3 regions of the Mycoavidus cysteinexigens genome follow, and region 1 is predicted to be linked to each of the others. Evidence: predicted binding sites of a transcription regulator. Region 1 holds the regulator's gene; each other region holds the start of a gene.

Region 1 (7,867 bases):
CACTTCCTCAACCAATCCCTGCAAAGCATTTTCGCGACCTTCGAGAATCGCGTCAGCCACGCCACGGACATACAGTGCGACCGCTTTACTGGAATCATCATTACCTGGAATCACGTGATCGATGCCTTCTGGCGAGTGGTTAGAATCCACCACCGCAATCACTGGCACACCGAGTTTTTTCGCTTCAGTAATGGCAATTTTGTGATAACCCACATCGACCACAAAAATCGCGTCTGGCATCCCGCCCATATCCTTGACGCCGCCGAGCGATTTATCCAGCTTTTCTAGATTCCGCTCAAACATCAACGCTTCTTTTTTGCTCATGCGCTCAAGTTCGCCTGCCTCGACCATCGCTTCCATTTCTTTTAGTTTTTTGATCGATGATTTCAGGGTTTTGAAATTGGTGAGCATACCGCCCAACCAGCGACTATTCACATAAGGCATCCCAGCGCGCGCAGCTTCTTCAGCAATAATTTCGCGTGACTGACGTTTGGTTCCAACAAATAAGATCGTCCCCCGCTTGGCCGCTATTTGACGCACATATTTCAGCGCGTCTTGAAACATCGGCAGCGTTTTTTCGAGGTTGATAATATGGATTTTGTTACGCTGGCCAAAAATATAAGGCGCCATTTTTGGGTGCCAAAAACGCGTTTGGTGTCCAAAATGAACACCCGCCTCTAACATTTGTCGCATTGTAATAGACATAAAAATACTCCATAAGGGTTAGGTCTAAAACCAGCTGCGATACCCATTTTTAGCTTAACGAATAAGACTATGGGCACCCCGGATGCGCTGGCTTGCTGATTTGGCTTGCGCTGTGACCCGGATATATGACGCCCAATTTTTGAACGCCCTATCAAAGACTCAAGCAGAACCAACTGAATATTTTAACACTGATTTAATAAGTATCGAAGATACTTTGCAGCCGACTCGTCGGCGCCGGCTGGTCGCCGCTGAGCGCCAACATCAATAACACCCGCGCTTTATATGGATTTAATGTACCTGCGCTCACAAAACCTAATTCATCATCAGGCACAACGCCATTACGCATCACATGCCCCGCTCCGACTCGACTGGCCCGCACCACTGCCACCCCGCGCCTGACTGCTTGGGCCAACGCCTGTTGCAAGGGGGCGCCCAGTGAACCATTGCCAGTCCCCGCGGCGACAATACCGCGCACCCCCGCCGCCATGAGCGCGTCGACTAAAACCGTGGATGCTCCAGCATAATTCATCACAATTTCAACCAGCGGCCAAGCCTCAAGCGGCGCCTCCAGCTCACTCGCGCAGGTATGTCGCCGTTGCGGCGCACGCTGAAATTCGACCCGTCCATCTTGCACCCACCCGAGCGCACCGACCTCCGGTGAGCGAAATGCGTCTACTGCATAAGTACTCGTCTTAGTTACATCACGCGCACAATGAATTTGGTTATTTAAAACCACCAACACGCCTTGGCCAATCGCCGCTTGATGCGCCGCGACCGTCACTGCATTAAAAAGATTCAGCGGCCCATCCGCCGACAGTGCGGTAGCGGGCCGCATAGCGGCGGTAAGCACCACGGGTTTGGAGCTTTTAACCCCTAAATGGAGCAAAAAAGCCGTTTCTTCAAGCGTATCTGTGCCATGCGTAATCACCACCCCATCAATTTCGGCGCGCGTCAGCAACGCATTCACACGATAGACAAGCTGCGACCAATAAGCCAGTGTCATATCCTTGCTATCTATTTGAACACTTTGCTCAGCTTCGATATGGGCCACTGAAGCTAGCACTGGCAGCGCTTCAAGCAAGTCCTCAATCTCCAATATGCCTGCTTGATAATGAGCGGTTAACGAAACCGCCGCCGGTGCAGCGGCCGTGGTCCCGGTCAACGCGCCGGCAATCGTGCCGCCCGTAGCGACCACAGCAATCCGCGGCAAACACGCAGAAGATGCAGAAGAAGCTGAGGTGGGAAGAAAATCTGCAAGCATTCCATTAAATCGCTGAGAGGGGAACAAAATAAGCCGGCTATGAATATCATGGCGAACCGAGCGCAACTCAAACACCTATGACGCGAACTTATTTCAAAACGGGCGAACAATACTCCGAAACTTAAGCAAACGCTAGCCAACACTGTTGTATAAACACGAACGACAAACCCGCTGCCGGTTATGCCAACAAAAGCTCAATGCCGTCACGGCGCCAGACAAACTACGGCTGCCTGGCAGCAGAAAGCAAGCACCGGCTTTCATTCATATACAAAACGCTTTATACTGTATAAAAAAACAGGCCCATTCGCTTAAATACGTAATCACACTATGCCCAAACTCACCGTACGGCAACAGCAAGTTTTCAATTTGATCCGCCACGCGATTAAGCAAAGCGGCTTTCCCCCAACCCGGGCAGAAATTGCCGCTCAGCTTGGCTTTAGCTCAGCTAACGCGGCTGAAGAGCATCTCCGAGCACTGGCGCGCAAAGGCGTGATTGAACTCACTGCAGGCGCCTCGCGCGGCATCAAGCTGAAAACGGCCGCAACCCAAGCCAGGTCGCGCCAGCCTACGCTACCTGACGCCAGCTTCATGCAACTATCACTCCCCTTGATTGGCCGCGTAGCCGCAGGCAGCCCGATTCTCGCTACCGAACATATTATTCAACATTATCAATGCGACCCCTCCTTATTCGCCAGCCGGCCGGATTATTTACTGCATGTACGCGGCCTATCGATGCGCGATGCAGGCATTCTAGATGGGGATTTACTTGCGGTACGGCGTCAACCTGAAGCTCAAGACGGCCAGCTAATCATCGCCCGGCTTGATCATGAGGTCACGGTCAAACGCTTCAAGCGACACGGCAAAAAAGTGGAGCTGATTGCGGAAAACCCGGATTACCCTAACTTGGTGATTGAACCTGAGCAGGTAGACTTCGCCCTTGAAGGCATCGTAGTTGGCTTAATCCGACCGAGCGCATTTTAAACTCTATCCTCCATCCTCTTAACGCTTCCTCAAACCCCTTATTTCTTTCGCTAGGCTTAACCTTTGAGCTGCGCCATCAGACTATCAGTTAAAATATATTTTTTTATAGTTTTTATGAGTGACTCAGTCACTCTTCCCTGAAGTGCGATTGTTGATGTATCTACAAAAGCAGCTTCAATTTATGACTTTTTCATGACTCAGAATATATTGCGCAATGGCGTCAACGCGGATGCAGCGCTACCTAACGTGTCCTCAGTTGGGATAAACAGTCGCCGCCGCGTTTGCGTCGCGCCTATGATGGACTGGACGGATCGTCACTGCCGCTACTTCCATCGACTCATAACGCGCCATACCTGGCTTTATACAGAGATGGTGACCACAGGCGCCCTATTGCATGGCAATGCCGAACAACATTTTGCATTTAACGAAAAAGAGCACCCGCTTGCATTACAACTTGGCGGTAGCGAACCCAGTGAGCTAGCCCGCTGCGCCAAACTTGCCGCCACCGCGAATTATGATGAAATCAATCTGAATTGCGGCTGTCCGTCTGAGCGCGTGCAACGCGGCGCATTTGGCGCCTGTCTCATGGCAGAGCCCGCGCTGGTCGCCGATTGCGTGCGCGCAATGTGCGACGCAGTATCTCTTCCGGTCACCGTAAAACACCGCATTGGCATTAACGACCGAACGGATTACGCATTTGTGCGCGATTTTGTGGGAACTGTAGCGGATGCGGGTTGCCGCACTTTTATTGTGCACGCCCGCAATGCGATCTTAGGTGGACTCAGCCCGAAAGAAAACCGCACGATTCCCCCGCTCCGCTACGATTACGTTCACCACTTAAAGCGCGACTTCCCCGAGCTTGAAATCATTTTAAATGGCGGCATTCAAACCCTTGAACAGATTGAAGAACACCTGGCTCAGGTAGATGGCGTTATGATCGGCCGCCAAGCCTACCACCAACCTTGGTTATTAGCGAGCGTTGACCGCGCTTTCTACCAGGCCGCCACCCCCATGCCACAACGGGCGGAAATTGAAGCAGAATTTATTGCTTATGCTGCGCAGGAGCTTGAGCACGGCACTTATTTAGGCGCCATGACGCGGCATATACTTGGCCTATATCATGAGATGCCCGGCGCGCGCGGCTGGCGGCGCGTACTCTCAGATCACCACAAACTTGCCGCAGGCGATTTGCAGATTTTTAATGAAGCACATCAGCACGGACTCTCTTTAGCCATTTGACACATCATGAAGCTTTACCACGAACTCTTACAGGATATTCTCAGCAACGGCACGTTTAAACCAGACCGCACCGGTACCGGCACCTTGAGCGTATTTGGCCGTCAATTACGCTTCGATCTCGCGGCAGGTTTACCTATTGTCACCACCAAAAAAACTCATCTTAAAAGCGTCATTTACGAATTGCTGTGGTTCTTAAAAGGCGATACGAATATTCAATATTTAAACGATCATGGCGTTACCATTTGGGATGAATGGGCAGATGAGAACGGTGACCTAGGCCCAGTCTATGGCCATCAATGGCGCTTTTGGCCTAAACCCGATGGCGGCACAATCGATCAAATTGCGGAGCTCGTCAGGCAACTCAAAGAACGACCGCACTCACGCCGCTTATTGCTCACGGCTTTAAATCTCGCCGATTTTCCAGACGAATCGCAAACCCCCGTGGAAAATGTTCATGCGGGCCGCATGGCGCTCGCGCCTTGTCACTGTTTAACGCAGTTTTACGTGAGCGACAATAAACTGAGCTGTCTCCTGTATTGCCGCAGCCAAGACGTCTTTTTAGGCACGCCTTTTAACCTTGTCGGCTACGCACTGTTGACACATATGCTAGCGCAGCAATGCGGGCTCACGGTTGGCGAGCTGATTTGGACCGGCGGCGATTGTCATCTTTATCTCAACCATTTAGAGCAAGTTAAACAACTGCTCACGCGCTCGCCCTATCCGCTGCCGCAATTCAGCTTTGCACGCAAACCCGATGATCTATTTAGTTACCGCTTTGAGGACTTTATTCTGACCGACTATCAATCCCACCCCGCGATCAAAGCGCCGATCGCCGTCTAAACTATGACTGAGCTTTCCATCATTGTCGCGCGCGCCCGTAATGGCGTAATTGGTCGGGATAATCAACTCCCTTGGCATCTCCCTGAGGATCTGGCCTTTTTTAAACGCACAACCCTGGGCGCGCCAGTTATTATGGGCCGCAAAACGCATGAATCGATTGGCCGGCCATTGCCTGGGCGGCGCAATCTTGTGGTTACGCGTGACCCTACGCGCGTCTTTGCTGGCTGCGAAACAGTAAGTAGTTTAACCGCTGCGCTGGCGCTTTGCGCTAGTGCGCCACGTGCCTTTTTAATTGGTGGAGCCCAGCTTTATGCAGAAGGGTTACGCCACGCCGATCAACTTATCATTACTGAAATTGATCAAGATTTTGACGGGGATGCATTTTTTCCTAAACCTGATCCCCTAGTCTGGAAACAAATCACACGGAGTAAACATCGTAGCTTACCGCCAAACGATTTTGCTTATGCGTTTGTTATTTATGAGCGTAAGTAGGAGGGTAATCCCCCCATTTTTAATAGTTTTTAAAAGTAGAACACTAAGCTGCCATTAAGCTTATTTATTTAGCTTTGCGAAATATCACTCAAGATTGGAAAATGCCACCTATCACATGGCGGACTGCAAAAATTCAATTTGCCATCTTATTTGGCGAGCGTTTTACAGCTTCACTATAAAAAGCTGTAAAATTTAACCGTGGCTTCGGACACACAAATCTATGGTCCCCCCGTTTTTTGCAAGACTGATTTTTGATGCTGTGGTGGCTTGCCTAAATCTATTCGGAGTCATTGTAGGGAGAAATCTCCCTGCTCCACGATGAGAGCCGCGCCCAGTGATCCTAAAAAATTTCTCAGTCTTAGTGACTTATTGTGTGAACAGGTTCTTCACCGGGCCTCTGTGCCGTTTACGTCATCAAATTTCAGCGTTCGCAAAACCAGTGGGTGGGTGTTAATAAATTGTTAAAAAAACATGCTTAAGCAGGCATAACAAAAGCCTTTTCTTCAAACACTTTATGGCGAGCAACAACTGCCCATGCGATTCTTGCCAGCTTATTGGCGAGTGCACAGGCGACGACATTCGAGTGTCGTCGTGTCAGCATGATTTGTATCCAGAGGCTAAGCTGATCGACACGTTTATCAGCGTTTTTCATAATGGAACGAGCACATTGCACAAGGAGCCGGCGGATATTTTTATCGCCACGTTTACTAATCCCCAGCAAGTTGGCTCTACCGCCCGTACTATATTGGCGCGGCACAAGCCCGATAGATGCGGCAAAATCTCGGCTACAACCATATTGTTTCCCATCGCCCATATCTGCCGCAAGCACGCTCGCTGTAATCGGGCCAATACCTGGAATGGTCATGAGCCGCTGGGCAATCTCGTCATCGGCCAATTGCGTGTGCAATTCCTTCTCGATATCGCTTACTTGTTCAGCGAGATACTTATAGTGCGCGTGCAACCGTTCTAGCATGGCCACTAACCGGGGTGGCAGTGGGTGTTCAGCTAATAGGGCAGGCAAACGCTTAATAACCGCGTGTCCAACCGGCAAACTCACACCAAATTCGAGCAGAAAACCATGAATCTGATTGATTGTGCTAGTTCTATCCTTAATCAACGCTTCGCGTACTCGGTGCAGAGCAGATAACGCGAGTTGCGATTCTGTCTTTGGCGTCACAAATCTCATTGAAGGCCTTGAGGCCGCTTCACAAATCGCTTCGGCATCTGCAAAGTCATTCTTGTTGCTCTTGACGAATGGGCGCACAAATTGCGGAGAAATGAGTTTAACCTGATGCCCGAATTCCTTCAGCTTGCGAGCCATATGGTGGGCTCCAGCGCACGCTTCCATGACCACTGTGATTGAATGAAAGTTGCTGAAAAACGTCAGCAATTGCTTGCGCGTCACTTTCTTGCGAAACATCATCCTTCCTGCTTTGTCTTGTCCATGAAGATGAAAGGATGTCTTACCTAAATCGATTCCTATTAGCGTTACCTTATCCATTGATGGCCTCCGTAAAATTCCCCACTAACTTAAACAGTTTAGACAGTGGGGGGACCATCTCATTAATTTCTGACAGGCTCCTGACAATCCAGTTAACTAAATTTACTGTGCCGTCAGATTAAATGTTGACTAGTACATATCGCGCCTCTTTGCTTTAGCAGCTTCTTATTTATCTCACTCAAACCTTCTACCCCTTCGATCAACATATCTTTTACGAACAACGCTTCATGCTTTGAACTCCAACACAATTTCATCTGATCGCCTTCCGGCTCTTTTTGGATCTCCCAGTGCCGCACGGACTGATCTTTGCTACCGGTCACCAAATACTGGTGTCCATTTAGCTCCGTCCAGGCCACACTATAAACTGGCCTGCCAAACGCTTGAATGACGCTGAGACACTCACCCGAAACAACCTCCCACAGCCGCACCGTTCTGTCCTCACTGCCCGAAGCGATCTGGGCTCCGCTGGGCGAATACACCACGCTAGTAACATAGAAGGTATGGCCCCTCAAGGTGAACCCCACCGCGCCGCTTGTCGCGTCCCACAGCCGCACCGTGTAGTCCTCACTGCCCGAGGCAAGCTGCGCGCCGCTCGGCGAATACACCACGCTATTAACATCGCCGGCATGACCTTTTAAGGTGTGCACCGCCGCCCCGCTGTACGCGTCCCACACCCGCACCGTGTTGTCACCACTGCCCGAAGCGATCTGCGCTCCGCTCGGCGAATACACCACGCTCCTAACAGACTCAGTATGGCCCCTCAAGGTGAGACCAGGCGCGCCGCTTGTCGCGTCCCACAGCCGCACCGTCTTGTCCCTACTGCCCGAAGCGAGCTGCGCTCCGCTCGG
Region 2 (7,867 bases), 470 kb from region 1:
CCTTGCCTTAAAGCCTCACACACGGCAGGTCACCGGCTATATATGTCTGAGCCTCGGGCGAATAAAACAACTGATTCTATAAGCTATACTCGTATCGGGCACAAATTCAGGTGATTTTAGATTATATTTCTTTCAAGCCTGGCTCTTTATATGGCTTTAAAATTAAATAGGAATGGGGACCAATATGTCTAATAGAAACATTGCTATGCCTACAGCGCCCAGTAATTTAGAAGCGCAAGCATATAAGAAAGTTACGATGCGGCTGGTGCCGTTCCTGGTGCTGAGCTATTTAATTGCTTGGTTAGATCGCGTAAATGTGGGTTTTGCTAAGCTGCAAATGTCGGCTGACCTGGGTTTTAGTGAAGCCGTTTACGGCCTTGGCGCGGGGTTGTTTTTTATTTCTTATTTTCTAGTTGAAATACCTAGCAACGTGTTGCTGCACCGGCTTGGAGCTCGCCTTTGGATGGCGCGCATCATGATCTCCTGGGGCATTATCTCGGCAGCCATGATGTTTGCCAAGACTCCATTTACTTTTTATGTGCTTCGTCTTCTGTTGGGTATTGCCGAGGCAGGGTTCTATCCTGGCGTTATTTTATACCTTACTTATTGGTATCCATCCTATCGACGCGGCAAAATTCTAACAATTTTCGCCTTAGGCGCGCCGCTTTCAGGATTGATTGGCGCTCCAATATCGGGCTGGATTATGCAGAACTTTAATGGCGTACATAACCTGGCAGGTTGGCAATGGCTTTTTCTGCTTGAAGGTATTCCATCCATCTTTATCGGTTGCGCTGCGTTTTTCATATTAACGGATCGAATTAGTCATGCAAAATGGCTCTCTACTCAGGAAAAAGATCTGCTTACTCAGCGTATTCAAGAAGATAGCGCACACAAACTGCCGTTTTCGTTTCGCGCCGCGCTCACGAATGGTCGGGTTTGGTTTCTCACGTTGATTTATTTTTGCCTGATTATGGGTTTTTACACCGTTGGTTTCTGGTTGCCCACCATTATTCAATCTACCGGAATTAAAGATCCGCTGCATATTGGGCTGCTCACGGCCATTCCTTATCTAGCCGCAATGATTGCCTTACCATTGTTTGGGTACAGCGCGGATAAACATCGTGAAAGACGCTGGCATCTTGTCGCGGCTTGTATGATGGGTGGTTTGGGACTCATAACCAGCGTGGTTTGGAGTCATAGTCCAGTGATTACGATCTGTGGTATGACGATTGCCGCTATGGGCGTGATGAGCTCGCTGCCGCTTTTCTGGAGTTTGCCCACGTCTTTTTTGGGTGGCATTGCAGCCGCAGCAGGGATTGGGCTTATCAATTCATGCGGTAACCTGGGTGGCTTTGTCAGTCCGTATGTCATTGGCTTCATTAAAGACCTAACACACAGCATGGATATTGGTCTGTGTGTCATGGCTTCAATGCTTTTCATTGCAGCTTTGCTCACCCTGATGGTGCCAGCGAAACTGGTCAATCGTTAAGCAATTTAAGCTTAAGAAAAGGGCTAGCGGTACAATCTCGGTTTTCTTGGAACAACTGCCGCTATGCCACTTTTTTCTATCACCGGTGCCCAACTTGCGTTTGGGCACGTGGCGCTGCTGGACCGCGCCGATTTCTCAATCGAAACTAATGAGCGCGTTGGCCTGATTGGCCGCAATGGAGCCGGCAAATCGTCGCTGCTGAAAATCGTTGCGCAACGAATTGCGCCGGATGATGGGGTGAGCGCACGCCAGCAAGGTTTAGTCACGGCGTATGTGCCGCAAGAATCGGTCTTCGCGGATAGCGAAACGGTATTTGAGGCAGTGGCCTCAGGCCTTGCCGCCGGCCGCGCGTTGCTTGACGAATTTGATGCGGTGACTGCGCAGCTGGCCGAAACCAATGAAGCGGACCAGCATGATGCACTGCTGACGCAAATGACCAACCTACAAGCCCAACTGGATGCCGCCGATATATGGCAGTGGTCGGCTCGGGTTGAGACTCTTTTGACGCAGTTGGAGCTGGATGGCAAGGCGCTGGTGCAGACACTTTCGGGAGGCGGGCAAAAACGTGTCGCGCTGGGTGCAGCGCTGGTGGCGCGCCCGGATTTATTATTGCTTGACGAGCCCACCAATCATCTTGATTTTGATGGCATGCGCTGGCTTGAAGAGTTATTAATTGCACAACGCGCCAGCGTCTTGTTCATTACCCATGATCGATCTTTTCTGGATCGGGTGGCGACGCGCATTGTTGAGTTGGATCGCGGCCGCTTACTCTCTTTTCCAGGTAATTTTGGCGCTTATCAGGTCCAAAAAGCCCAGCAGTTAGAAGTTGAGCGGATCGAGAACGCAAAATTCGACAAACTACTCGCGCAGGAAGAAATTTGGATTCGCAAAGGGGTTGAGGCGCGCCGTACGCGTAGCGTAGGCCGGATTGGGCGCTTAGTTGAAATGCGCGCAGCCCGCGCCCAGCGGCGCTCAGTGCAAGGTAATCTCAAACTGAATGCCAGCCAAGCAGAAAAATCCGGCAAGTTGGTAGCGGAACTCGATGGCGTGTCAAAGTGTTATGGCGCGCGTATGCTGATTAAAGATTTTTCAGTGACGGTAACACGCGGCGACAGAATCGGTTTAATCGGTCCGAATGGAGCCGGTAAAACCACGCTATTGAAGCTTATCTTAGGCACGGTGCCCCCCGATCAGGGCCGGGCGCGTACCGGCACCCAGTTACATATTGCGTACTTTGATCAAATGAGAGCGCAACTCGATCCTGAGAGAAGCTTGCTTGAGACGATTAGCCCAGGCAGTGATTGGGTTGAGATCAATGGGAAAAAAAAGCATGTGATGAGTTACCTAGGGGATTTTCTATTTGCGCCTGAACGCGCGCGCTCACCGGTAAAATCTCTATCAGGCGGCGAACGCAACCGGCTATTGCTGGCGCAACTTTTTGCCCGTCCATCGAATATATTGGTATTAGATGAACCCACCAATGATCTGGATATTCCGGCACTCGAGCTGCTTGAGGACTTACTTGGCGACTATGACGGCACCGTCTTATTAGTGAGCCACGATCGCACCTTTTTAGACAATGTGGTGACCTCAGTCATTGTGGCCGAAGGCGATGGAATGTGGCGTGAATATGTAGGCGGCTTTGCCGATTGGCAAATGCAACATGCCCGCGCCACGCCAAGCACGTCAGCCAGAACCGCTAAAAGTGTCAGCGCTAGCGCATCTAAAGATCGCGCGGCAGACCATCCGACCCGGCGCGCACTTAAATTATCGTATAAGCAGCAACAAGAGTTAAATGCTTTGCCAGATAAAATTGCCGCTCTTGAAGCTGAACAAAAAGCCATCGACCAACAACTTGTAGATGGCTCGATTTTTGCGCAAGATGCACAACAAGGCGCGCGCTTGGCCGAGCGTCATGCTGAGATAGAAGATGAATTGCTCGCAGCCCTTGAACGTTGGCAGGCGCTGGAAGCCAAATAGAAAAGCCAAAATCTCACTTAAATTCTAAGCCAAGCGTTATTTAATGAATGACAAACTCCCGCGCATCCAACGATACAGTTTGCTTAAACATTTGTAAAAACACGCTACATTCTTATCCTATTTCCTCATGGCTATTAAAAGAAATCTCCCTGCATATAGTGAAGCGTCGATTAAAGTATTGAAGGGCTTGGAGCCGGTCAAGCAGCGGCCAGGCATGTATACCCGTACTGAAAACCCCTTGCACATTGTGCAAGAGGCGATCGATAACGCCTCCGATGAAGCGCTGGGTGGTTATGGCCGGCAAATTATTGTCACTTTGCATATTGATGGTGCGGTGAGCGTTGAGGATGATGGGCGGGGCATTCCATTTGGCTTGCATCCTGAAGAAGGCGTGCCTGTAGTTGAACTCGTTTTTACACGGCTTCATGCGGGTGGGAAGTTCGATAAAGCGGCAGGCGGCGCTTACACTTTCTCGGGGGGCTTGCATGGTGTCGGCGTATCAGTGACCAATGCATTATCGACGCGGCTAGACGTCACAGTATGGCGAGAAGGTAAAGTGGCGCAAATAGGTTTTGCGCATGGCGAGCTCGCTCAGCCGTTAGCTGTGCGCTCAGCTAGCCGCAGTGAAAAAAAATCCGGCACGCGAGTCACCGCATGGCCGGATCCAAAATACTTTGATGCAGCGCATTTGCCAGTAGGAGAGTTGCAACGGTTACTCCGTTCAAAAGCCGTTTTATTACCGGGCGTTGAGGTTTGCCTTGTCATTGAAAAAACCGGCGAGCGACAACGCTGGCAATATGAAGATGGATTCCGTAGTTATTTACAAGAGGGGCTAGCGGGCGCTGAACTACTCATTCCCCTTTTTGAAGATGAGCGTTTTGTTGGCGCAAACCGTAATGGTGACGAGAATTTCGCCGAAGGCGAGGGCGCTGCCTGGGTCGTCGCTTGGAGCGAGGAAGGCCCGCTGGTACGTGAATCCTATGTCAATCTGATTCCGACTTCTGCCGGCGGCACTCATGAATCTGGCTTGCGTGAGGGACTGTTTCAGGCGATTAAGGGTTTTATCGAGCTACATAGTTTGCTGCCCAAGGGGATTAAAGTCCTGCCGGAAGATGTGTTTTCGCGGGTATCATTTTTGCTCTCAGCCAAAGTCCTTGATCCACAATTTCAGGGCCAGATTAAAGAGCGCTTAAATAGCCGTGATGCAGTGCGTTTGGTTTCGTCTTTTGTGCGTCCCGCGCTTGAATTATGGCTCCATCAACACGTTGAGTACGGCCGTAAACTGGCCGAATTAGTCATTCGACAGGCACAGGCACGTACGCGTGCTAGCCAGAAAGTAGAAAAACGTAAAAGTTCTGGGGTAGCAGTATTGCCCGGCAAGCTCACGGATTGCGAATCGACCGAGATCACGCGCAACGAATTGTTTCTGGTCGAGGGGGATTCTGCTGGCGGCTCCGCTAAAATGGGGCGCGATAAAGAATTCCAAGCGATTTTGCCCTTGCGTGGCAAAGTGCTGAATACTTGGGAAATGGAGCGCGAACGGCTCTTTGCGAATAATGAGGTGCACGATATTGCGGTAGCTATTGGAGTCGACCCACATGGTCCAGGGGACACGCCGGATTTATCAGGCTTGCGCTATGGCAAGATCTGTATTCTCTCCGATGCAGATGTGGATGGCTCTCATATCCAAGTATTACTGATCACACTTTTCTTTAAACATTTTCCACAGCTTATCGCGCGCGGTCATTTATGTATTGCGCAGTCGCCCTTATTTCGGGTTGATGTGCCTGCGCGTGGCAAAAAGCCAGCGCAAAAACTGTACGCTTTGGATGACGGTGAACTTGCCTCTATTCTCGATAAACTGAGTAAAGATGGCGTGCGTGAGCAGCAATGGAGCATCAGCCGCTTTAAAGGGCTAGGCGAAATGAGTGCTGAGCAGTTATGGGATACGACGATGAACCCTGATACTCGGCGTTTGTTGCCAATTGCTTTGGGTGCGCTGGGGTTTGAGGCAACGGTAGGCATGATGACGATGTTGATGGGGAAGGGTGAAGCGGCTGCGCGGCGTGGCTGGCTTGAAGAGAAGGGGAATGAAGTTGAAGCGGACGTGTAAGGTTATGGCGGAATAGCGACCGCCAGACACTTATTTAGTCACTAATGCGTCTATCCACCCTATACCAAATATTGATCCCATCAATAACCCGCGTCGTTACGCTTATTGGCATCTTTTCTGTCGCTTATTCGAACAATTTTATCAGCATCTTCTTTCCGATCCTTGATTTTTCTCATTAGGATAACTCAAATACTCTGAAAGGGCTGGCTATTAGGTGGCTGCGCCCAAAGCCAAAAAATCTAGGCTTTGAACGAGCTACTCGCCAACGTGGTGATGCTTACAATTTTGCTTTTTGGGTAACTTGAGATTTTTTGCCCCCAAATTGGGGGGCAAAAAATTTTGTTAAACGTATTGCGGAAATTCAATAACTTAAAAGCTATGTTTAGTTAAGCAAACGAGCCTTTCTTTCTTCACTGTCTTCATTATAAAGAATGACATTCGGAATCTTTGCATAAGCATGCTCACGAGAAGACCCTACAGTTTGCATGGTTAATAAAGCTTTTTCTTTAACTTCAGTTGATTGCAGCCACAGTTTATGTAAAGCATGATCTTTTGGAATCATTTGATGGAGGATATCACGCGTAATTTTCCAGCCAGCTCCATCACGCACGCCCCCTTTCTCGTCTGCATCAACCCGAAACAGTCCCAGCGACTTGATAACCGTATGTAAATGACTTTGAATCATCGTGTGGAAGGCCGTACCGTAGACGACATCAATTATATTTGTGCTGCTCGTTCCAAAAGGCAGCTTGCTCCCTAATGAGTTTTCGCAAAAGCAGCCTGCACGGTCTTATCTGACATAGGCCATAAAACACCCCTCGTACGCATCTCTATTTAAATCCATCCTCATCCTGCGCGTAATTTAGAATTATGAAATTCAGCAGCGAGCCTCAGCCCAAGCAGTTCACCTTGATGGTTAATCACTGCTCAGATTGGAATAATAATAAAAAGTATTTTTTATAAATTATGCAATTAATAATGATCATATTTGTATTTTCGAATATGTTGACTTGATTAAAATATTTTTCTGGTTTATCTTAAGTTGAGTTTTTTTAAAGGGCTTAATATTTGTGGAAACGAAAAAGTCTTTTTTTAAATTTTTAATTGAGATGAAAATGTTAAAGAAACTAGCTTTGGTAGGTGTGGTAAGTATGTCGCTTGTTGGTTGTGGAGGTGGTGATAGTAGTAATCATACTGAGGCAACTAAAGAATTTCTGAATAATAAATTTTCAGGGAAGAATCAGGGGTTTAAATATAGCGGATCTAAAGATAAACGTGCCGCCTTTAATTTAATTAAACATGGGCCACTAAACGTAGATAATAAACTTAGTGGTGAACTTAAAATCAGAGATAGATCTGAAATTCAACTTGAAACACTACCAGATCAATTAAAGAATGCTGCTTTTCTGTATAAAATCGAAGCGGAAGGCGATGCGTTTTCTCAGTTTGATGTAGTTGAATTAAATGTTAAAGTAGAATTGTATAATGAGCCACCTGGCCCATTGACAATTAGTCAATTGGATATCCAGGATGGAGTTGCTATTTGTAAATTAATTAATGGGGCACAGGTCTTAGAGTGTAAAAAAGAGGTAAAAAATGATGTGGAGTATTTCACTGTAGAATTAAGCGCTCCAGTATCAGAGCAAGGCTACTACCTTGTACACTATCTACAGTTAGTGGATACTGACCGCACTAAAGAACAGTCTATGGAAAATTCTGAGGCACAGAATTCTTCCGAATAGGATTAATTTTATATGGGTTAAGCTTGACACCCATTCGAGCTTAGCCCAATATAAACTGTAAATGGAACAACAAAATATCAACTTCACGGCCCCGAGTGGGGCAGACACTGAATTCCTAACCCTTGGTGACTACGCAGAGCGCGCCTATCTTGACTAGGCTGACTGCGTAGTCAAGATAGGCGCGCGTTGCCCGAAGTAGGCGATGGGCAAAAACCCGTACAACGCCGCATTTTGTTAGCCATGAGCGAGATGGGGCTTGCCGCCGACGCTAAACCCGTAAAATCGGCGCGCGTGGTGGGCGATGTGCTGGGTAAATACCATCCGCATGGCGGTTAATCTGCTTATAATGCTTTAGTCCGGCTCGCACAAGATTTTTCATTGCGTTATCATTAATTGACGGCCAAGGTAATTTTGGCTCGCGTCTCGTTTTTCCTCATTTAGGATAACTTAAACATCCTGAAAGGGCTGGCTATTAGGGGGCTGTGCCCAAAGCCCAAAAATTTAGGTTTTGGACCGGCTACTCGCCAACGTGGAGATGCTTAC
Region 3 (7,867 bases), 240 kb from region 1:
ATATAGGTTTCCTGGCGCAGATAAGTGCTCGGCGTGTGTTCAGCGGGAACCAGCTCTTGGGGATATTCGTAGCGCAGCTCGTCCAATGAGAACTGGCACTGGCGGGCGATGCGGGTGGTTTCTTCGAGCGCATCGCGCGGATAGAGGAGGGCTAGCCTAGTTCGCGTGCGCAAATGCTGTTCGGCATTGGGCGCTAGTTCATAACCGCACGCATGCACAGGCTGATGGCGCTGGATGGCGGTCAGCATGTCCTGCAATGGCTTGCGTGAGCAAACGTGCATCAGAACTGCGCCCGTGGCGACCATGGGCACATTGTGCAACGCCGAAACGCGTTGCACGACGTCTCGATGAAGGTCGTCCAGCGCGCGTGCATGTAGCGTGAGCGCGACCCACGCGCGCGTGCCAAAAAGTTTCTTAAACCAGGTGAGTTGGTCGTGAAGGCGCTGCGCATTGGCAGGGTATTCTGGATTCAAAATGACCACACAATCCGGTAACGCGTGCAAGTGGGGGACATCTGCGTTGAGACAATCTAGATCCGCTTGGAATAACTGGTATTTGCCCTTCTCACTGCGCATGCGGCCCAGCGTAATGAACTCGGATAGATTGCCATAGCCATTGCGATTCATCGCCAGCGCTGTCAACGCGAGCGGATCGTCGCCATTCGGTTGAGTCAACCGAAAGTACGCACCCACAATCAACGGTAAACCGATCTTTTTTGCTTCGAGGTGGGCACGCACGATGCCGGCAAGCGAGCATTCGTCGGTGATGGCGAGTGCCGTGTAAGCAAGTTGCGAGGCGCGCGCGACCAGCTCCTCCGCATGCGAGGCACCCTGCAGAAATGAGAAGTTCGACGCACACTGTAGTTCTGCATAGTCAGGGTGTGCGCCGTATGCTGGCGTGTCCATACGCTAGCCAAATAGCCCATGGAGAAACCAGCGCGGTGTGCGCGAGGCGTTCACGCCCACCCGTTCACAATACACCCAGTAGTGCACATGATCCTCGGATTGCGCGACGTAATAGTCCCGCATCACAACGTGCCGGTCGTGCCAGCCCGCTTCGATCCGCTCGGCTGAAGAGATAAGGCGTAACGGCGTGCCGTAGAAAAGCCGATTGCCGCGTAGCATGATCTGGATCGGTTCTTTCAGTAGCCAGGCTGGACGCGGTAATGACGAGGGCGCAGAGATGAATGTCTTATCCACGGGTACCCAGCGAGAGGCCAACTCTGGGCGATGATCGGCGAGCGGTAAGGGTTGGAGTACATTCTCGCGGCCCAGGCGTGCGACGAGCAGCTCGAGTAGTCGCGCATGGTCGGTGGCTGAGCCGCCTGGCTCTGAAAAAAGCGTGTCGCTGTGCAACTGCACTGTGCGCACGTCTTTTGCAAGCAGCCGTATAGCGATAACCGGCGCGCGCAGTTCGGTGCGGGCAAGCCGCTCTTTGAGCAGGCGCACGAGGTGCGCATCGTGCCACATGGGTTCGCCCAGCGCGACCTCGATGATGCTCGGTTCGATCGCAGACCGGCCACGTTCGTGTTCGAGTACGACGGCAAAGCGCACGACGGCGAGCTGCTGGGCGGCGAGCCAGCCCGTCATCTGTAGGAGCAGCCGGCGCGTGGCAAAGAGCGCCGCTTCTGCTTGCTCGATTCGGTCCGGTAAATCGATGCGCGCCTCAAACTCGGGCGGGGCTTGTAGCCACTCGTACGCTTCGGGTGCGGTACCCAGTGCGCGATCGAGCACATCGAGCAGCGCGGTGCCGCACCGCTTATTCAGTCCCGCGCGTGGCAGGCAGCATAGATCCGCCATCGTGCGGCAGCCCAGACCCTCGAACCATTCAGCGTACTGTTGCGCCGGCGGCAAGATGGCGAGCGGTTGGCGTCCCAGCACCCGGCTGAGTGTCTTGAACGACAGCGCGTAGCCACCCCCTGAGCGCGCGAGCAGCCACGCGGCCTGACCCGTTGGGGCGACGGCCCAATGGGCCGACACGCCGAATGCCTCGATGAGCGCGCGCGCTCCGCGCTGCAACGCACGTATGCCCCCGAAAAGCCGAAGGCTTGCATACACGTCGAGTATCACGCTTGTCTCATCGGCCAGCACAACGTGCGGTGTAAAGCGCAGCAGCGCGAGCGCCGCGCTGCGCTGGAGAGTATGTTCGCGTGCGGGGTCACGCTCGCGTATCTGCGCGTGCGGCGCGAGCGTGAGTACCCCGCCGCGACGCATACCTGGCACGACCCCCAATGCCCGCGCGACGGTGTCGAGTTGCGCGACACGGTCTTTTTCCAGCACCACCCAACCCCGCGTATCAGAGGGAGACCACAATGGGCGGAATGACTCAAGCGGTAGGCAAGGCAGATGCATGCCAATCCACACACGCATATCAACTCAACAAAATAGGGCAGGGACTCAGCGGCACGCACAACGGCTCGTCTCGGGGCGAGCCGCGCCGCTTGAGGAGGGTCAGTTGGACGCCAGCGCTCGCGGGGGTTAGGGTAAGCCGAAGCAGGGCGGGTGAAGCGTTGAGCGCCGCGGAAAGCGGGCGTAGCAAAAAGCACAGCGCCTGGCCGTGTTGCGCTGCCAGAGACAGCCGGCGTAGTGCCTCGGCGCGCATGGTGCATTGCCACAGCAGCACCGCGCCGCACGAGTCGGCGCGCAGCGCCTGTTCGGCCGCCCACAACGCGTCAGCCGTCTTTGGCGCGTGCAGCACGCAGAAGGACGCACTGGCAAGACCCCAGTAACCTAGCGCCAGCGGCTGCAATAGGTGTGGTGGATTAATCAACATGACTGGACGGCTGCCCAATGCGCGCAGCGCTGGCACGAGTAGCCGCAATTCGCCGATGCCCGGTTGCTGGACAAGTAATTCCGTGAATGCGCCTTGTGGCCAGCCGCCTCCGGGCAATTCTGCGGTCAGCTCAGGGTGGCCTGTATCGATGCAGCGGCGTGTCGCGTGTGCGCGTTGCGCACCGCACCATAGCGTAGGATGGATGGACTCGGGAGAAAGAGATAGAGCAGGGCTCATGAATGGCATAATACTGTATAAATATACAGGTATACTACCCGTAAAAATGCGTCTTTTCAAGCCGAGGCAAATTTTTGTAGAGGGGCGTAGCGTGAGGTGGCCCATTAATGTGGGACGGCTGCACGCCTATTTTAATAATTATTTTTTAGTCAATTGATGAGAGGCACTATGAGCACTATGTCGCCACGCGTAAGTCAATCCCCTTCTGTAAAGAAAGATTGGTATCTCATGCGAGTTCGTCTCAAAAGTGAATTGAAAGCGCTCAATCTCTTACGAGAATTCATTATGCAATCCGGTTGTCTGGAAAAATTTGGCTCTGTTTTGGTGCCTACTCATAAAGTTAGAGAAATTAAACATGGCCGTAAAAACATTACCGAAAAAATATTTTGTCGCGGCTATGTGTTCATTGAAATGGAAATGAACGATATAACCTCGGCTATGGTACAAAAAACGGTCGAGGTGCAGGGAGTGGGTGACGGCCATCTAAAAGGTTCTCCACTCCGGCCCATTTCTCAGGATGAGGTAGATAAAATTTTATCCCTGATGCGGGCTGACGGCCCTCCCTCTGAATCAATCCGTTTTAATGTGGGAGAAACAGTACGCATTATAAGAGGGCTTTTTGCTCCCTTAAGCGGGTCTATTGAAGAAATTAATTCCGAACGTTTTCACGTAAGAGTCTCCTTCACGTTTGAAGGTCAGACGATGTCGACCGAAGTCCATTTCAAGGATGTGGAAAAGCTTTCCCAGAGCTAATCTTGGGGCAGACGCAGAATTTGGGGCTTAAGGTGCAGTGGAACGGTTAACCAGCATAAGGGTTGTTGCAGAACAATTTCCAGCAATAACACCCATGAATAGGCATGACCGAAACCGTTCCTTTTCGGATGACTTGGCGATCCATGTTTTTTTTGAAGATCTTCCGTATTTCAATGATTTATCGAACTGATTGCCTGTGCGTCCCACAAAATAGGCATTCCACCCCATGACAGGATTTTTTGCAAAAATCATTTGTCCATCGGTACAATTCGGAAAAATTGTGGATGAAGACGATGCGGTCTTTGAGCGGAGTACATAAAATATGCGCGTACTCCCTTATTTTCAGACTTCACCTATTGTTAAAAATCTTAAAAAATTCGGCTTTTCTACGTCGTTCGTTCATTGAACTCAACGGGAGTGAGAAAGTGCTGGCGCAAGGAACCCAATGCTTACACCGATCAATGGCATGTTGTCGAGATCCCATCCTGTTGCCCAGGGACAGCTTCCCTTGCAAACTCCGCAGCAGATACTTGAGCAAGTCGAACTGTATAAAACTTTAACGGATGAGTATACAAAAATCGGTCAGGTTGACGCAGCAGAAAAGCTCTATCAGGCGGCTCAAAAGCTTTTTGAAGAAGAAGCAGAAAAATTGTCTCTTGTCCCTCAGTCGGGAAAAATAATTGAGTCTATTTATTTAAGTTACGGCTTATTGTTAAATGAACAAGGGCGCAGGACCGAAGCAGAGACGCTAGAACAAAAGAGACAGCAACTTTTTGAGCGATATAGACTCAATAACGCTGGCTTTTCTAAAAAGCGACCGGTTGAGAGGGGGTCAAGTAGTTTGCATTTAAATAAGAAAAACCCTCCCGTTGCCATTGAACGACTTGCCGGGGTGGATGCTTCTTTATTCAGCTATCCCAATACAAAGCTCGAAGCCTTCCAGGAGAGTTCAGCTGAAGCCCAAACCTTCTCTTTTAAACCGATATTAACCGATTCAGCCGGTACCGATTATATTGGGGTGGAGACGCTAGTACAAAGCTGCCATGGCACGATTAATGCGCCAGTCCATGGCAAGAATAATACGGTCAACGTGCATTACTACTCACCGAATAGAGAACTTCTGCCGCACATCCAAGAAATCCATACGTCCGTTGGAGAATTAAAAACCGCCTATCTAGATCGGTTTAAAGAACAGCAAGCGCTAGAACTACGCTCGAAGAAAGAACCGCTGGCCATCCTAGGCCGCAATATCGAGGCAGAATATTTCACCGCGTGGGAAGAGCCGGGGGAGATTCAGGATGGCCTAGCGATGTATGTGGCCCCGCAGGCTACAACTGTCACAGACAAAAAGACTCTTTTTGATTTAGACGAAGCGGTAACCGCCTTTTTGACTCAAGCCCAGGATTCTAGCCAGAAAACCCAGGTACTCCTACTACGGGGCGAAGCGGGTTTAGGTAAATCGACTTTTAATCGGCACTTAGCGCGTCGCTTATGGCGAGACTATAGTGCGGCTTCGGGAGAGCGACCGATCCCCCTATACATCTCTTTACCGACGATAGACAGGCCCAACAAGAACTTGATCGGCCAATATTTATCGGATAAATGCGGTTTCTCGCCAGAGCAGATCGACGCGTTGCGAGCAAGCCAGCGCTTTATTTTAATCTTAGATGGCTACGATGAGATTCCTGCGGAACAACGAAATCTCTATGCGGATGAAAAACTTGACCAATGGCAAGCAAAAATCCTACTGAGTTGCCGGCCCGAGTATTTAACGGAGGGCTACAAAAACCATCTGCAGCCGCGAGGACGTTCACGTGTGCTGCTGGAGTATCAGCTTGCACCATTCTCGGAACAGTCGATCGAGGCGTATATTCATCAGTATGTTGAATATACCCAGGCTCAGTGGAGCGCTGAAGACTATCAAGACACGTTAGCGCGTATTCCAAATGTCAAAGAACTATTGGGTACGCCTTTTTTGCTTAAAATGGCTTTAAGCGTGTTGCCTACATTAAACGAAACTCGGCTCGGTCACCTGGCGTTAACCCGAATCAAACTCTACGAGCAGTTTGTGCAGACGTGGTTTGAGCGTTCGTTAGCGCGTTTAGATGCGATTCAGTCTAAATTGACGGATGCAGAGCAAAAGGTTTTGCGCAGTTTAAAAGACGAAGGCTTTATTGAGCATAGCCAAACATTTAATACACAGTTTGCGCTGAAGATGTCATCGGCTAAAACAACCGTAGCGGAATATTCCCCGATCGCTCGCCTAAATATGCCGCAGGGTAAGCGATATGAGACCTTTCTGAGCAATAAGGATGAAGAAAAGAATCTACTGCGTTTTAGCGCGTTACTGACTCGCCAGCAGCAGCAATATCGGTTTATTCATAAATCGATCCAGGATTATTTAGTGGCGCGCGCGGTGTGGGAAGAGCTGGAAAACTTCACGGAATTGGCGGCATCGGATCATTCTACCCCGTTAAACTGGGTAGGAAAGGTGCGGGTGTTATGGGAAGCGCTCAGCCCTCCTGTTGAAGTGGATGCTGCGGCCTTATTGAATACCTTCAATGTTGTGGAGGATTTAGCGATCCAGCGCTTTTTGGTCGAGCGAGTTCAACACAATGGAGGGCTGCTGAAACCGCTGTTGGCGTGGATCAAAGCGTCAACGAGCCAGAATAGCGTGAGCATGGCTGCGGCGAACGCGATCACGATCCTGATTAAAGCTGGGGTGCAGTTCTATGAAGCGGATTTAAAAGGAATCCAGATACCCGGTGCAGATCTGAGCTTTGGGGTATTCGATTCAGCGCAGTTGCAAGGGGCGGATTTAAGCCAGGTCAATTTTCGTAATAGTTGGCTTCGCCATGCGGATTTAAGCGCAGCCAAGATGGCTGGGGTGCGGTTTGGCGAATGGGCTTATCTCCAAGAGGAAAGCGAGGTGTATTCCTGCGCGTATTCCCCGGATGGGGAAAACTGTGCGGTAGGGCTTTGGAACGGCACGATCAGCCTCTATTCGACTTCGAATTGGGAAAAATCCTACACTTTAGAAGGACATACCCTCCATGTTACTAGCGTGGTGTATTCGCCGAGCGGTTTGCAAATCGCCTCGGGGAGTGATGACACTACGGTGCGTCTGTGGGATGCGCACAGCGGCGCGGCTGGACACACCTTAGAAGGACACACCGACTCTGTTTATAGCGTGGTGTATTCGCCGAGCGGATCGCAGATTGCCTCGGGGAGTCAGGACAATACGGTGCGTCTGTGGGACGCGCACAGCGGAGCGGCTGTGCACACCTTAGAAGGACATACCTCCGCTGTTGTGAGCGTGGTGTATTCGCCGAGCGGTTCGCAGATCGCCTCGGGGAGTGAGGACAATACGGTGCGTCTGTGGGACGCGTACAGCGGAGCGGCTGGGCACACCTTAAAAGGACATACCTCCGCTGTTAATAGCGTGGCGTATTCGCCGAGCGGTTCGCAGATCGCCTCGGGGAGTTGGGACAATATGGTGCGTCTGTGGGACGCGGAAAGCGGCACGGCTGGGCACACCTTAAAAGGACATACCTCCGCTGTTAATAGCGTGGTGTATTCGCCGAGCGGTTCGCAGATCGCCTCGGGGAGTTGGGACAATATGGTGCGTCTGTGGGACGCGGAAAGCGGCACGGCTGTGCACACCTTAGAAGGACATACCGCCATTGTTAAGAGCGTGGTGTATTCGCCGAGCGGTTCGCAGATCGCCTCGGGGAGTCAGGACAAGACTGTGCGTCTGTGGGACGCGCAGAGCAGAGCGGCTGGGCACACCTTATGCGGACATACCTCCACTGTTATGAGCGTGGTGTATTCGCCCAGCGGAACGCAGATCGCCTCGGGGAGTAGAGACAAGACGGTACGTCTGTGGGATGCGCAAAGCGACGCGTCTGGGCACACCTTAGAAGGACATACAGACACTGTTTGGAGCGTGGTGTATTCGCCCAGCGGAACGCAGATCGCCTCGGGGAGTTCTGACAAGACGGTGCGTCTGTGGGACGCGGAAAGCGGCGCGGCGGGGCACACCTTAGAAGGACATACAGACACTGTTTGGAGCGTGGTGTATTCGCCGAGCGGAGCGCAGATTGCC

What was found. The regulator LexA, encoded in region 1, represses DNA repair genes until DNA is damaged. The targets are predictions, from matches to a motif close to ACTGTATNNNNATACAGT.
Region 2: MCB1EB_RS02470 (DNA topoisomerase IV subunit B) is a predicted target of LexA. The motif match lies at 3,544-3,561, and genes of this name have one in related genera.
Region 3: imuA (translesion DNA synthesis-associated protein ImuA) is a predicted target of LexA. The motif match lies at 3,022-3,039, and genes of this name have one in related genera.

What each region holds. Positions count from the first base shown of each region.
Region 1 covers NZ_AP018150.1:1,017,311-1,025,177, reverse strand. Annotated here, with positions in the region: gene rpsB (30S ribosomal protein S2) at 1-705, opposite strand, end outside; gene MCB1EB_RS04375 (asparaginase) at 899-1,966, opposite strand; gene lexA (transcriptional repressor LexA) at 2,294-2,947, shown strand; gene dusA (tRNA dihydrouridine(20/20a) synthase DusA) at 3,194-4,186, shown strand; gene MCB1EB_RS04360 (thymidylate synthase) at 4,193-5,026, shown strand; gene MCB1EB_RS04355 (dihydrofolate reductase) at 5,030-5,518, shown strand; partial or broken gene MCB1EB_RS12330 (IS256 family transposase) at 5,566-5,697, shown strand; gene MCB1EB_RS04345 (IS110 family RNA-guided transposase) at 5,994-7,019, opposite strand; gene MCB1EB_RS04340 (NACHT domain-containing protein) at 7,133-7,867, opposite strand, start outside.
Region 2 covers NZ_AP018150.1:550,167-558,033, forward strand. Annotated here, with positions in the region: gene MCB1EB_RS02460 (MFS transporter) at 185-1,489, shown strand; gene MCB1EB_RS02465 (ATP-binding cassette domain-containing protein) at 1,553-3,469, shown strand; gene MCB1EB_RS02470 (DNA topoisomerase IV subunit B) at 3,597-5,582, shown strand; gene MCB1EB_RS02475 (hypothetical protein) at 5,965-6,267, opposite strand; gene MCB1EB_RS02480 (hypothetical protein) at 6,698-7,324, shown strand; partial or broken gene MCB1EB_RS02485 (DNA gyrase subunit A) at 7,386-7,746, shown strand.
Region 3 covers NZ_AP018150.1:1,254,015-1,261,881, reverse strand. Annotated here, with positions in the region: gene MCB1EB_RS05295 (error-prone DNA polymerase) at 1-905, opposite strand, end outside; gene MCB1EB_RS05290 (Y-family DNA polymerase) at 909-2,369, opposite strand; gene imuA (translesion DNA synthesis-associated protein ImuA) at 2,371-3,009, opposite strand; gene nusG (transcription termination/antitermination protein NusG) at 3,178-3,762, shown strand.